One region of the Pseudofrankia sp. EUN1h genome, then DNA from elsewhere that is predicted to be linked to it. Evidence: predicted binding sites of a transcription regulator. Region 1 holds the regulator's gene; each other region holds the start of a gene.
The links. The regulator LexA, encoded in region 1, represses DNA repair genes until DNA is damaged. The targets are predictions, from matches to a motif close to CGAACNNNNGTTCG.
Positions count from the first base shown of each region.

Region 2: BCD49_RS16125 (alpha-ketoglutarate-dependent dioxygenase AlkB) is a predicted target of LexA. The motif match lies at 1,988-2,001, and genes of this name have one in related genera.
Region 3: BCD49_RS13745 (HNH endonuclease signature motif containing protein) is a predicted target of LexA. The motif match lies at 3,224-3,237, and genes of this name have one in related genera.

Region 1 is NZ_MBLN01000045.1:94,597-98,808, forward strand. It holds gene nrdR (transcriptional regulator NrdR) at 1-207, opposite strand, end outside; gene BCD49_RS11485 (hypothetical protein) at 645-977, opposite strand; gene lexA (transcriptional repressor LexA) at 1,413-2,261, shown strand; gene BCD49_RS11495 (hypothetical protein) at 2,307-3,602, opposite strand; gene hflX (GTPase HflX) at 3,643-4,212, opposite strand, start outside.
Region 2 is NZ_MBLN01000049.1:292,058-296,893, forward strand. It holds gene BCD49_RS16115 (aminoglycoside phosphotransferase family protein) at 1-513, shown strand, start outside; gene BCD49_RS16120 (methylenetetrahydrofolate reductase) at 872-1,678, opposite strand; gene BCD49_RS16125 (alpha-ketoglutarate-dependent dioxygenase AlkB) at 2,015-2,854, shown strand; gene BCD49_RS16130 (alkaline phosphatase D family protein) at 2,880-4,646, shown strand; gene BCD49_RS16135 (hypothetical protein) at 4,719-4,836, opposite strand, start outside.
Region 3 is NZ_MBLN01000047.1:152,343-157,178, forward strand. It holds gene BCD49_RS13735 (ABC transporter substrate-binding protein) at 1-1,114, shown strand, start outside; gene BCD49_RS13740 (aspartate aminotransferase family protein) at 1,509-2,852, shown strand; gene BCD49_RS13745 (HNH endonuclease signature motif containing protein) at 3,465-4,836, shown strand, end outside.

The DNA.
Region 1 (4,212 bases):
CTTGCGGACACCAGCGACGACCTTGGCCCTGCTGAACGGCTCGGCGGCACCGCTGCGCTTGCGCACCTGCAGCGAGGCCTCCTCCATGGTCGTGAACCGCCGCCCGCAGGACGGGCACGCCCGGCGGCGCCGGATGGCCGCGCCCTCATCGGCTTCCCGGCTGTCCACCACTCGGCTGTCGGGATGCCGGCAAAACGGACACCGCACGGCTCCTCCCTTCGTCAGACCCCTGTAGGAACAACCACGCACGCGAGAGAACGCGTCCACGCTTCGGCCCCGTCCCTGCTTCCCGAGGCATGGCTGACGCAGGGCATGGCGACCTGGCCGGGGAAGCTCCCACGAGCGCGACCGCGCACCGTCGGGACGGTCTCCACAGCTCCCACGGAACGCTGCCGTTCCGCGGCTAGCTATTCCGCAACTACAAGCTGTGGACTACTTACAGGTATGTAACTACAAGATGTTGTGCTGCCAGAGTAGCGCATACCCGGATCACCCGTGAGCATGCCCCCCGCGCGTGTCGGATCCCACCCGCCCAGACGGGGAGAAGCAGCAGGTTCGCGARGAACCGTCACATGCCGACAGCCCGACGCCCGCGCCGACCGGGTGGTCGGCGCGGGCGTCGGGCCAGGGAAGGACGCCGCCGGTCAGAAGGCGGCGAGCGCCCAGTGAACGGCGAGCCATGCGGCGCTGGTGGCGCCCCAGACAGCGAGGACAAGCAGGAGCCCGGCGACGGCCCGGCCGCGGCCGGTCAGCCTCAGCGCGGGCGCCGGCCGTCCCGCCCGCCGGCGGTCCAACCTCGCGCCGGCGACCGGGTGCTCGGCGGCGACAGCCCGCGCGAGCGGGCTGGGAACCGCCGGCGGGGCGGCGTTCGCCGACCGACGACGGCTCGGTACGGGCAGGGCGATCACATCGGCGCCGTCCGGCTGTCGCGGGGCCGGGCGCCCTGGGACCAGGGTGGCCCCACGCGGGTTCGTCACGCCAAACCTCCTAGCGGCCGGGCCATTACCCGGCACAGCTCGTCGAGCGAAGCTCAACCAACGTCGGGGGGTCCGGGGCGCGAGCCCTCGAAGAACCGTGGCGACCGGTCATCGAGGGAGACATCCCCGGCAGACATCTGGGGCCATCGGGAAGGTAGCCCAAGATCTACAACTGGCGACCACCGGCGGCAGTAGCCGGTAGCGGAAGTCAGGACGAGGACAGGGCCCGCTTCGAACTGATGGTCGATTCTTACATGCACAAGGCCGACAGAGCACGCAGACACGCTCGAACGCCTGTTTGAGATTCGCGCGCCACCGGGCTACGGTCGTCACACGATCGGGCGCAACCCGGCTCCCCTTATCCACAGGTGAGGCCGATGAGAAGCCGGCGGCCCGGTCCCGCACCATGACCTTGAGCGAGGGAGAACCTAGGCCATGACCACGCAGGGCAGGGGGCCGCGCAGGGCAGGACGCCCGTCGGCCAGCGGCGACGAGGAGAGCGACGGCACCGTACGCGCCTTCCCCGACGGCCCCGTCGACGACGACGGCCTGACTCCCCGTCAGCGCAAGGTGCTCGAGGTGATCCGTGACGCGGTCGAGCGGCGCGGCTACCCGCCGAGCGTGCGCGAGATCGGCGAGGCGGTGGGCCTGACCAGCACCAGCAGCGTCGCGCACCAGCTCAGGATGCTCGAGGACAAGGGCCTGCTGCGCCGCGACCCGAACCGGCCGCGGGCGATCGAGGTGGTCTCCCCCGAGGGTGGCCGGCCGGTCAGGCCGATCCCGAAGACCCGGCAGACGGCCGGCGCGGGCAGGGGCCGGGGCGGCGTGAGCCCGCTGCGGGTGCACACGCTCGGCCCGGCCGACGACGCGCTCGCCCGCGAGGCCGGCGAGCAGGACTCGCTGAAGGCGGCGACCGCCTACGTGCCGCTGGTCGGCCGGATCGCCGCCGGTGGGCCGATCCTCGCCGAGCAGGCGGTCGAGGACGTGCTGCCGCTGCCGCGTGAGATCGTCGGCGAGGGCACCCTGTTCCTGCTCCGGGTCGTCGGCGACTCGATGATCAACGCGGCGATCTGCGACGGCGACCTGGTGGCGGTCCGCCAGCAGCCGGTCGCCGAGAACGGCGAGATCGTCGCCGCCCTGATCGACGGGGAGGCGACCGTCAAGCGGCTGCGCCGCCGGGACGGCCACGCGTGGCTCCAGCCGGAGAACCCGGCCTTCCACGACATCCCCGGCGACGACGCCACCATCCTCGGCCGCGTCGTCGCCGTCATGCGCCGCGTCTGAGCACTCCGTGAGGCGCTGAGACTGAACTCGGCTAGCCGAACTCGGCTAGCCGAGTTCGGCCTTGCGGTGGATCGAGTAGTGGAGCACGAGGAACGGCAGGCCGAACACCCAGAACTCGTGTTCGGCTCGCAGCTCGCCGTCCTCGAGGTAGACGTCGAGCTGCTCGGCGAAGCCGTGGACCGCCGCGGCGGTCAGCTCCTTCGTCTCCGCGTCCACATAGGTCAGATAGTGCCCGGGCTGGTCCAGGTCGCCGCGGCTGGACAGCACCAGCCCGCCGCCGGCCCGCGCGGTCGGCGCGAGGGTGGCCGTGAAGCTGGCCTGTGGCAGCGGGAAGCCGACGCTGACGTAGCCGCGGCCGTCCCGGCGGTAGGTCGTGTAGATCCCCACGTAGATGGGTTCGTCGTTGTCGACGTACGACCTGATCCAGCCCCGGATGCTTACGGTGCCGTCGTCGGTGCCGCTGATCGTGTCGATCCGGCTGCGAACCCCACGCTGCGCCTCTCGCTGGTTCATGGGCACGTTCGCCTGCCCCAGCGGGCGCGCGAGCACGGTGCGGTAGAGCAGGTAGCCGGGCCGCACCCACAACCGCCATCGCGGAACGATGTCGAGGGTGAACCGGGTGGTGTGCTCGTAGAACTCCCGCACCAGCGGGGCGACGGTCGCGGGATCGAACTCGGGGCCGGCCAGCTCGTCCAGCGAGGCGACGATCCCGACGTCGGGGGCGGCGGCCTGGTAGTCGCCGCCGAGCACCTCGGCCAGGTCGCGCACGTAGCCCGTCCCGACATAGCGGGTCCGCGCCACCAGCGGGACCACGAACGGCAGATCCGCGGGGCTGACCCGTTCGGCGAGCATCATCACCTGCGGGTCCCGGAAGATCGCCGCCGACACGGTCCGGAAGGCGAGCACGGTGGCCGCGCCGACGATCGCGGCAGGGACGTCGCCCCAGAGCAGCCGGCACCCGTAGCCGATGGCGAGCCCCACCAGCGGGCCAAGCACCACCTTCTGCGGACGGAGCCCCAGCGCGCCGGCCAGCGCGCCGGCGACCAGGCCCACGACCACCGGCCCGGCCCCGGTCACCGCCGCCAGCGCCCACGCCAGGGGCGCCGCCATCGCGGTGCTCATCACGATGCGCGACCACAACGCGGGGATCTGGCCGGGACGCTGCCGCGCCCGCGCGACCGCCTCCGACACCGTCGTCAGCAGGCCACCGACGACGGCCGCCGCGATCATGGGGAGCGCACCCCACCGAGTGGCGAGGGACAGCCCGGCGACCGCGCCGATGACAGCGGCCAGCCCGAGCGAACCGGGCTTGTCCGCCTTGCCCGATTCCTCCACGGCCACGCCACGAACCTACCGACAGGCGCCGTGGCGGTGATGCGCCCTAGGCGTCGACGCTCTGGCGGAAGGCGTCCAGGTCGGCGGCCAGGCCCGCGGAGACGCGAGCGCGCAGCTCGGTGCCCGTCGCGGTGTGCGCCTGGTCGAGAACCTCACCGGACTCGTGGATCCGGGCGACGAGATCCCCGCGGTTGTACGGGACGAGGACGTCGACCTCGACCTGCGGGTGCGGCACCCGGGCGGCCAGGGCCTCCACCAGCTCCTCCAGGCCGGCACCCGTCCGCGCCGACACGCACACCGCGTCGGGAGCGATCCGCTTGATGCCCGCGACCGTCGTCTTGTCGGCGATGTCGGTCTTGTTCACCACGATGAGCTCGGGCACGTCGCCGGCGTCGATGTCGTTCAGCACCTCGCGCACGGCCGAGAGCTGCCCGATCGGGTCCGGATGCGAGCCGTCGACCACATGGATGATCAGATCCGCGTCCGCGACCTCTTCGAGCGTGGAGCGGAACGCCTCGACGATCTGGTGGGGCAGGTGGCGGACGAAGCCGACCGTGTCGGTGAGCGTGAACACCCGGCCGTCGGGCAGCGTCGCGCGGCGCACCGTCGGGTCCAG
Region 2 (4,836 bases), on a different contig from region 1:
CTGCGCGAGCTGCACGTCCCTGCACCGGCGGGCCTGCCGACGACCACCGCGACCGCCGAGCGGTGGCACCACACGCTCGCCCACGAATGGCGCCGACTCGGCGAACCGGGACCCGCCCGCCTCATCGACGCCGCCACCATGACCTGCGGCCACCTCTCGCACGACCCCACACCCCCGGTCCTGCTACACGGCGACTTTCACTTCGCCAACGTGCTCGCCGGCACCCGCCAGCCCTGGAACGCCATCGACCCCAAACCGCTCACCGGCAACCCTGAATACGACCTGCTACCGCTGCTACGCAACCGCTGGGACGACATCACCGCCAGCCCCCAGCCCGCCCAGGCAGTCCGCCAGAGGATCGACACCCTCGTGGAAGCCACCGGACTCGACCGGACAAAAGCCCACGCCTGGGCCTTCATCCGCAGCGTCGACGACGCACTCTGGGGCCACGCCCAACACGACACCCAGTTCGAAGCGATCGCCTGGGAGATCGCACACGCCCTATCCACATGATCCAGCTCGCCCGGCCGTCCTGAGCGCGGCCTGGTTCCGCCAAAACCATGCCGAGAACTGTCGTGCCTGCCACGGCGATGAGGAGGAGACCATCGGGGGCGGCGAGCTTGGCCCGCACTCTGGCGACCCGCTGAGCGCCAGGAGGTCGTCCGCGGGCGGTATTGGCTTCCTGCCAGACACCCAGGGCGGCCGGAAGATCGTCGCCGCGCGCGAGACGGATCTCCACCGGCGCTGGGGCCAGTACAGGTTCCATGGTCCGCTGATCGCCCGCTACCGCTCCCTGACCGCTTTCAGTGGGGAGTTACGGCCGCGCTATCCGGCAGGGGGTACCAGGACCTGCGAGAAACGGCCCGGGCGGTTAGAGAAGGTCCTCAAGTCGGGTGGCGACCTGGCGGTAGCGGCTGACCGGGACGAGGTGCACACCGGCGAAGGCGCCGCTGTCGCGCAGCCGTAGCACCTGGTCGCAGGCCGCTTCGACCCCGGCCGCTTGGTCCCGTTCGACTGCTTGGACGAGGTCGTCGGGGATGTCGATGTCGGGGATGGTCGCGGCGAGGCGGCGGGCCATCCCGGCGCTCGCGAGGACCATGACGCCGGCGTAGATCGGCAGTTCGACCGGATGGGCGTCGCGCCAGCGCAGCAGGGCGTCCACCGAGTAGCTGACCTGTACGAACAGGAAGTCGGCCGCTCGTTTCCATGTGGGCAGTGGACGTAGGCCGGCCGCGGCGCCGACCCGGAACGCCGGCATGTCCGCGAAGACCGGATCCTCGCTGGCCGCGCGGGCCTCGTCCATCATCGCGCGCACGGTCAGGTCGCTGGTCCGGTTCCCGGCGGTGGGTTTGTCGCCGTGGACGAACAGGAATTCCTCGACGCCGTAGGCCGCGGCGGTGAGCAGGTCGCGGCGGAAGCCGAGCAGGTTACGGTCGCGGGAGTTCACGCAGGCGATGCTGCGTCCCCCCATCGTCTGCACCTCGTGGGCGACGGCGATGCTCGACACCGTCGCGCGTCCGATGTGGTTGTCGGGGATCAGGAACGCGTCGGTGACGGGGCTCAGGACGCCGATCTGGTGGCGGGCGTMGGTCAGGTCCGGCCGGGTCGGCGGCTCGATCTCGCAGATCAGCTCGAAGCTGCGCACCGGACGTTCGTGACCCGCCGTGGATTCCTGCATCCGGACAGGATAGGACGCCACGATCCACCGACCACAGCCACACCGCACGGGTGCGCTGCACCGCTTTAGCACACCGTAGGAACAGCCTGGGTAGGAAACCCCGACTGCGAAATGTCCGGCTGCGCCAGCAGGGCTCCGGCACGTTCGCGTTATGACCGGCCTGTCCGAGGATCGTCCGCGTGACGATCTGTCCGGCCTGTTCTTGCCCCGTTCGGCGATCTCCAGCCAGGGCAGCTTCGGCACCGCGCTGTCCAGTGCCGCCAGCTCGGCGCGCGTCTCCCGAGCACCCGCCATGTCCACCAAGCTCTTCGAACACCTGTTTGATAAGGTGATCTCATGGTGGGAGCACCATTCCAGGCATCACTGCTCGACACGGATCTGTTCGACCCGGACCTGCTCGGTACCGCCCCGCTCGACGCTGTCCCGCTCGACACCGGCCCCACCGGCGTAGGCGGGCGGGGCGCCGGATCGGCGGTGCGGGACGCACCACTGGGCGCCGGGCTTCGACGGCAGTGGCTCGCCGGCGGGGCGTGGGTCGACGTGCGGCGGCGCTGGATCGCGGGGGCGGACTCGCTGTTCGAGCGGCTGCGCGCCGAGGTCCCCTGGCGGGCCGAGCGGCGGCCGATGTATGACCGAACCGTCGACATACCCCGGCTCCTCAGGTTCTACGGCGAGGGCGAACCGCTTCCCGACCCGGCGCTGGACGCGGCCAGGCTGGCCCTCGACGAGCACTACGCGGCCGAGCTCGGCGAGCCGTTCGCGACCGTCGGGCTGGCCTTCTACCGCGACGGCCGCGACAGCGTCGCCTGGCACGGCGACCGGACCGGCCGTAGCGCCACCGAGGACACGATGGTCGCGATCCTGGTCCTCGGCGCCCCCCGAGCCCTCGTGCTACGCCCCCGCGCCGGCGGTCCCGCCGCTCCCCGCCGGGCCACCCACCCAGGCGGCGCGCTCGCCGGTGCCGATGGCCGCGTCGGCGCTGACGCCGCGGCGGGCGGGCACGCCGGCAGCGTCGGGGCCGGCGGCCCGACGACGATCCGGCACGAGCTCGGCCACGGCGACCTGCTCGTCATGGGCGGCAGCTGCCAGCGCACCTGGGAGCACGCCGTCCCCAAGACGGCTCGGCCCGTCGGCCCCCGCATCAGCGTCCAGTTCCGCCCCCGCGGCGTCCGCTAGCCGGTCCAGGGGCACCATCGTCCCCATGACCAGCCTTCTCCTCGGACCCCTGCACCGGTATGCCGACGCCAGCCGGGCGTCCGTGTGGGTGGAGACCGATGTCCCCTGCGAGGTCGAGGTACGGGCCGGGGAGGCTCCAAGGGCGAGCACGCCGACCTTCACCGTCGGCGGGCACCATTTCGCGCTCGTGACGGTGGACGGGCTGGAGGCGGGTCGGGCCTACCCCTACGAGGTGTGGCTCACTCCGGCCGGGGAGCCGCCCGGCCCGGCGGTGCGCGTCTGGCCCGAACCCGGGACGGCCGGGCCGCCGAGCCTGCTGCGGCCGGTCGGCGAGGGCCGGCCGGTCAGGCTGGTGTTCGGGTCCTGCCGGGTGACGGCGCCGCAGGCGAAGCCGTACACCCTCAACTCCACGGACGACCCGCTCGGGCTGGGCACGGACGCGCTGCACGCGCTCGCGCTGCGCATGGCCGAGACGGATCCAGGAACCTGGCCGGACGCGCTCCTGCTGCTCGGCGATCAGGTCTACGCCGACCACGTGTCGCCGACGACGGCCGAACGCATCCGCGAGCGACGCGACGTCACCGCGCCGCCCGGCGAGGAGATCGCCGACTTCACCGAGTACTGCTGGCTCTACCAGGAGGCCTGGTCGCAGCCGGAGATCCGCTGGCTGCTGTCGACCGTCCCGACCGCGATGATCGCCGATGACCACGACATCCGGGACGACTGGAACATCTCGGCCGCCTGGCGTTCCTGGGTCCAGGCCCAGCCGTGGTGGGACACCCGCGTCACCGGCGGGATCATGGCCTACTGGCTCTACCAGCACGTGGGCAACCTGAGCCCCGAGGCCCGCGCCGCCGACCCGACCTGGCGCGCGGTGACGGTGCCGACCAGCGGCGACGGCCTCGACCGGGTGGACGGCGAAGGTGTGCTGCGCGCCGTGGCCCGCCGGGCCGACCAGATGGCGGACCTCGTCGCGCCGGCGGCGAACGACCCCGACGGGGACGGGAGCTCGGGGGGCCTTCCGGCGCCGCGCTGGAGCTACCGCTGGGATCTGGGCCGCACCCGGCTCGTCGTCATCGACTCCCGGCTGGGCCGGGTCGTCGCCCCCGACGGGACGCGGGCGATGGTGCGCGACACCGAGTGGGCCTGGGTCGAGGGCCAGACCCGGCACGCGGGCGAGGTCGACCATCTCCTGCTCGCCACGTCCGTGCCCTACCTGCTCACGCCAATGATCCACAACGTCGAGGCCGCCAGCGAGCGGGTGGCCTCCGGCCGGTTCGGGCGGGTCCTGGCGGCCCGGGCCGAACGCGCCCGGCAGGCCCTCGACCTCGAGCACTGGGCCGCGTTCGGCCACTCGTTCCGGCAGATGTCACGGCTGCTGTGCACGGTCGCCACCGGCGGGCACGGCCCGGCGCCGGCGAGCGTGGTCGTCCTGTCCGGCGACGTCCACCACGCCTACCTGGCCCGGGCGCATCCGGCGGGCGGAGCCGCGGCGTCCCCTGTCTGGCAGGCGGTGTGCTCGCCGTTCCGCAACCCGCTCGGTCCGGGCATCCGGCGGATGGACGCGCTGTCCCGGCTCAGGGTCTCGGCCGGCGTCTCCCGTCTGCTGGGCCGCCTGCTGGGTGCCGAGAAGCCCGAGTTCGGCTGGACGGTGACCGAGGGGCCGTGGTTCGACAGCCAGCTCGCCACCCTCCTGCTCGATGGCCGCGCGGCGACGCTGCTCCTGGAGAAGACCGAGCCGGACGGCGAACCCGGAGGCCTCGACGAGGTCCTGCGCACCCCGCTGACCTGAGCGGCGCCGGATTCCGACCGGCTGGCCATGCCGGCGTGGTGCGGCATCAGACACAGCTGATAGCCGACCCGCCTACTGAGGCTGCACGACGGCCTCAACGGTGGCCGCGGTGAACGCACGCCGATGCCAGAGGTCGAGCACCTCCAGATCCTCGCAGGCGAGGATCTGCTCACGGACGGCGTCAGGAACG
Region 3 (4,836 bases), on a different contig from region 1:
TGTCACGCTGGCACTGGCGGCGTGTAGCTCGAGTGACGACGATTCGACCACGCCGAGCGATGGCAGCAGCAGCGCCGCCGGGCTCACGCCGGTGAAGCTGCAGCTGCAGTGGTTCACCCAGGCGCAGTTCGCCGGCTACATCGCGGCGAAGGAGAAGGGCTACTTCAAGGACGCCGGCCTCGACGTCACCATTCTCGAGGGCGGCACCGACATCGTCCCGCAGACGGTGCTCGCCCAGGGCAAGGCCGACTTCGCGATCGCCTGGGTGCCGAAGGCGCTGGCGTCGCGCGAGCAGGGCGCGGCGATCACCGACATCGCGCAGATCTTCCAGCGGTCCGGCACGCTGCAGGTCAGCTTCAAGGACAAGAACATCACCACCCCGGCCGATCTCAAGGGCAAGAAGGTCGGCGACTGGGGCTTCGGCAACGAGTACGAGCTGTTCGCCGGGATGACCAAGGCCAATGTCGACCCGTCCAAGGACATCACGCTGGTCCAGCAGCAGTTCGACATGAAGGGTCTGCTGTCCGGCGACATCGACGCCGCCCAGGCGATGAGCTACAACGAGTACGCCCAGGTACTCGAGGCGACGAACCCGGCGACCGGCAAGCTCTACCAGCCGAGTGACTTCAACACCATGAACTGGAACGACGTCGGCACCGCGATGCTGCAGGATGCCATCTGGGCGAACACCGACAAACTGCAGAGCGACAAGGCCTACCAGGACACGTCGACGAAGTTCGTCGAGGCGTCGATCAAGGGCTGGATCTACTGCCGCGACAACCCGGAGGACTGCCGCGACCTGGTCGTCGCCGCCGGCTCGAAGCTCGGCAAGAGCCACCAGCTCTGGCAGGTCAACGAGATCAACAAGCTGATCTGGCCGTCGCCGAACGGCATCGGCCTCATCGACAAGGCGAAGTGGGACCAGACCGTCACCATCGCCAAGGGCACCAAGAACGCCGACGGTGACACCGTCCTGAAGGGCGACCCCGAGGGACTCGCCTACACGAACGACTACGTCACCAAGGCACTCGCCGACCTTAAGGGCGAGGGCGTCGACGTCACCGGCAGCGGCTTCAAGCCGGCGACCGTCACGCTGGAAGCCGGCGGCGTCTGAGACCGAGCAGCCAACCAGATCGACTAGCCAACTAGATCGACTAGCCGACCGAGTCGAGTAACCAGCCAACTAGGTCGAGTAACCAACTGATCCACCGGCTCGTCCCGCGGCGCGTACCCCACCCGCGCCGCGGGCGAGCCGGCCTGGTGTTTGCTCGCGTCCAGGCACCGCCTCGGTGTTTCCTGAGGAGCAGCCGGTCGGGAGCCGGCCGCGCGGGGGCGCGTGGCGGCGCGGACGGCGCGGGCGGCACGGCGGCGCGTGGCGGCACGGACGGCGGCGCGCGGAGGCACGGCGGCACGGCCGGCCGGGCTTGCCCGGCGGCGCGGGCGACACGGCGGCGCAGCAGCGCGGCAGCGTAGTGACAAGCCCTGGCGGCGAGGAGGCAGCGGGTTCCATGGGGACGAACAGCAAGACGTATGAGGACGACCGCAAGCACGTCTTTCACTCGTGGTCGGCACAGGCGGCCCTCACCCCACTGGTGGTCAACCGCGCCGAGGGCAGTTCGTTCTGGGACGAGTCCGGCAAGCGTTACCTGGACTTCTCCTCCCAGCTGGTGAACGCCAACATCGGCCACCAACACCCCAAGGTCATCGCGGCCATCGTCGAGCAGGCCCAGAAACTGACGACCATCGCCCCGTTCCACGCGAACGAGGCCCGCTCCGAGGCGGCCCGGCTCATCGCGTCGCATGCGCCCGGCGACCTTGACAAGGTCTTCTTCACCAACGGCGGCGCCGAGGCGACCGAGAACGCCGTCCGCATGGCCCGCCTCGTGACCGGCCGGCACAAGATCCTGACGACCTACCGGTCCTACCATGGCGCCACCGGCGGTTCGATCGTGCTGACCGGCGAACCACGCCGCTGGGCCAGCGAGCCGGGCATCCCCGGCGTCGTCCACTTCTTCGGCCCCTACCCGTACCGGTCGCCGTTCTACGCCGAGAGCGTCGAGCAGGAAGGCGAACGCGCCCTCGCGCACCTCGCGGACGTGATCGCCATGGAAGGCCCGTCGACGATCGCCGCCGTGCTGCTGGAGACGGTCGTCGGCACCAACGGCATCCTCGTCCCGCCGGACGGCTATCTGGCCGGCGTGCGCGAGCTGTGCGACCAGCACGGCATCTTGCTGATTCTCGACGAGGTCATGTCCGGCTTCGGCCGTTGCGGTGAATGGTTCGCCGTCGACCACTGGGGCGTCGTCCCCGACCTGATCTGTTTCGCCAAGGGTGTCAACTCCGGCTATATCCCGCTGGGCGGTGTGATCATGGGTCCGCGCGTCGCCGACGCGTTCGCGACCCGTTCCTACCCCGGCGGCCTCACCTACTCCGGCCACCCGCTGGCCTGCGCCGCCGCCGTCGGCTCGATCCGGGCGTTCGAGGAGGAAGACATCCTCGAGCACGCCCGGACGCTCGGAACGGACATCATCGGCCCGGAGCTCGCGAAACTCGCCGCGAACCATCCGAGCATCGGCGAGGTCCGGGGTCTCGGCGTCTTCTGGGCTATAGAGCTCGTCCGCGACCGGGAGACCCGGGAACCGCTCGTCCCGTTCAACGCCGCCGGCCCCGACGCCGCCCCCATGGGCGCCATCGCCGCGGCCTGCAAGGAACGCGGCCTCTGGCCGTTCACCCACTTCAACCGCGTCCATGTCGTCCCACCGTGCACGATCACGGTGGACGAGCTTCGTGAGGGCTTGGCGATCCTCGACGAGGCCCTGACCATCGCCGACGGTTACGTCACCGGCACCTGAACCGCGGCGCCGGCTGATTCCGCTAGCAGCCGTTGGTTCCTGCCCGTGGTTGCAGGCCTCGCTGGTGATCAGCGTTCCCGTATGACCCGCGGACACCCGGGATCGCCGGCCCATGGTCCGGTCGGGTCGCGTTGCAGGTGTAGCGGTGGGCTATGGAGCGCCGGCGAGATAAAGCCGACTTGGGTGTTCTTTCTGCCGGCTGCCGGGCTTTCTGTATGTGCTGACCTGCTATTTTGATCACATTCTTCTAGAGTCGAGCTGTCTCTAAATTGCATTGATCCGAGATCCTCCCGCTGTTGTCCTCTGCAATTTCCTGATGGCGGTCGTTGTTCTCGGCCATGTTTGACGAAATCGGCACCTCGGTTTATCGTCGAACCCGTGTTCGATACGTATGGTGACCAGATTCAGGACGACACTGTCCCGTCGTCCCAGGCCGCGCCGCCCGATGTGGCTGATGCTGGGCGGTCTCGTTCCGGTGCCCGGGCGCCGGCTTGTCTGGACACATCCGGCGACTCGGTCGTGGCCGGTGGCCCGGTCGCGGCGGCCGGTTCGGCGGCCGCCCTGGGTGGTGTCGACTCCGGCGGTCGAGGGGTGGCCGCTCGGGACGACCAGGTGAGCGGCGGGGCCGTCACGAAGCTGGTGGCGCGGTTCGCTGCCGTCGACGCGGTGTTCGACGAGACGTTGGCGGAGTTGGCGACCTGTTCGAAGGAGGAGGCGCTCGAGCTGGTCGTGTTGTTGATGGGGCGGCAGGCGGCGCGGTTGGCGGGGTTGACGGTGCGGGCGCAGGTCCGGTTGGCGCAGTTGCATCCGTCGGCTCCGACGGTCAACGACGTCGATGAGCCGGGTGATCCTTATTCGGAGTTTCTGGCGGATCGGGTCGCTCCGGAGTTGGCGGAGTCGCCCCGGGRTGTCTCCAACCGGCTCGCGCGGGCGTGGGATCTGGTCGAGAAGCTGCCCGCCGCGGTGGATGCGCTGGTGGTGGGGGAGTTGGACTGGCGGCGGTTGCTCGCGCTGTTCGAGGTGACCGAGTACCTGACCGAGGAGCGGCGTGCTGTGGCTGAGGCGCGGATGCTCGCGGGGCGGAGACTTGGCTCGCCGGCGTTGTGGCGGCGTAAGGCGCGGCGGCTCATGTTGCGGCTTGACCCGGCGGGGGCGGGGCGGCGGTGGCGGGAGGCGCACGCGGAGCGGGACGTGACGGTGGAGCCGTTGGAGGACGGGATGGCGCGGCTGTCGGCGACGCTGGCGGCCGAGGACGTCCGGGCGATCTGTGATCGGATCGATCGGCTCGCGAGGAGCGCCCGCGCCGGCGGTGATGGTCGGCCCGTCGCGGCTGTTCGTGCTGACGTGCTCGCGGCGTTGCTGCTGGGTAACCGGCGTGAGTATGTGACGACCGAGATCCAGGTGATCGCTTCGGTCGGCACGCTGGCGGGTCTGGATGATGATCCGGCGGAGTTGGTCGGTTATGGGCCGATCCCGGCCGGTGTCGGGCGGGCGCTGGCTGCGGATGCCCGCTGGCGCCGCGTGCTCACCGACCCGGTTACCGGCACTGTCCTGGACCTTGGGCATCGCCGGGTTCCGGCCCCGGACCTGGCTCGGCTCATTCGGTATCGCGATCAGCGCTGCACGTTCCCGGGCTGTGCGGTTCCCGCGGTGAGCGCCGACCTTGATCACACCGTGCCCTGGGCTCACGGCGGCCGCACCGCCTTCGACAACCTCGGCGCCGCGTGCCGCCATCATCACCGACTCAAGGGCGAAGGCGGGTGGAAGCTCGACCAGCCCCGACCGGGAGTGTTCGTCTGGACCAGTCCCGACGCCCGCGCCTATCGCAACGACACCAACACCAACGACGGCGAGGGTGTCCCCTCGGGCGAGGACCGGGACACTGGGTCCACAGTCACAATCCAAGCCGCAGCCATGGTCGGCGCCGAACCCGATCCCGAGTTGATGAGCCCGAGGCGCCACACCCCGGCCCATGAGCCTTGCC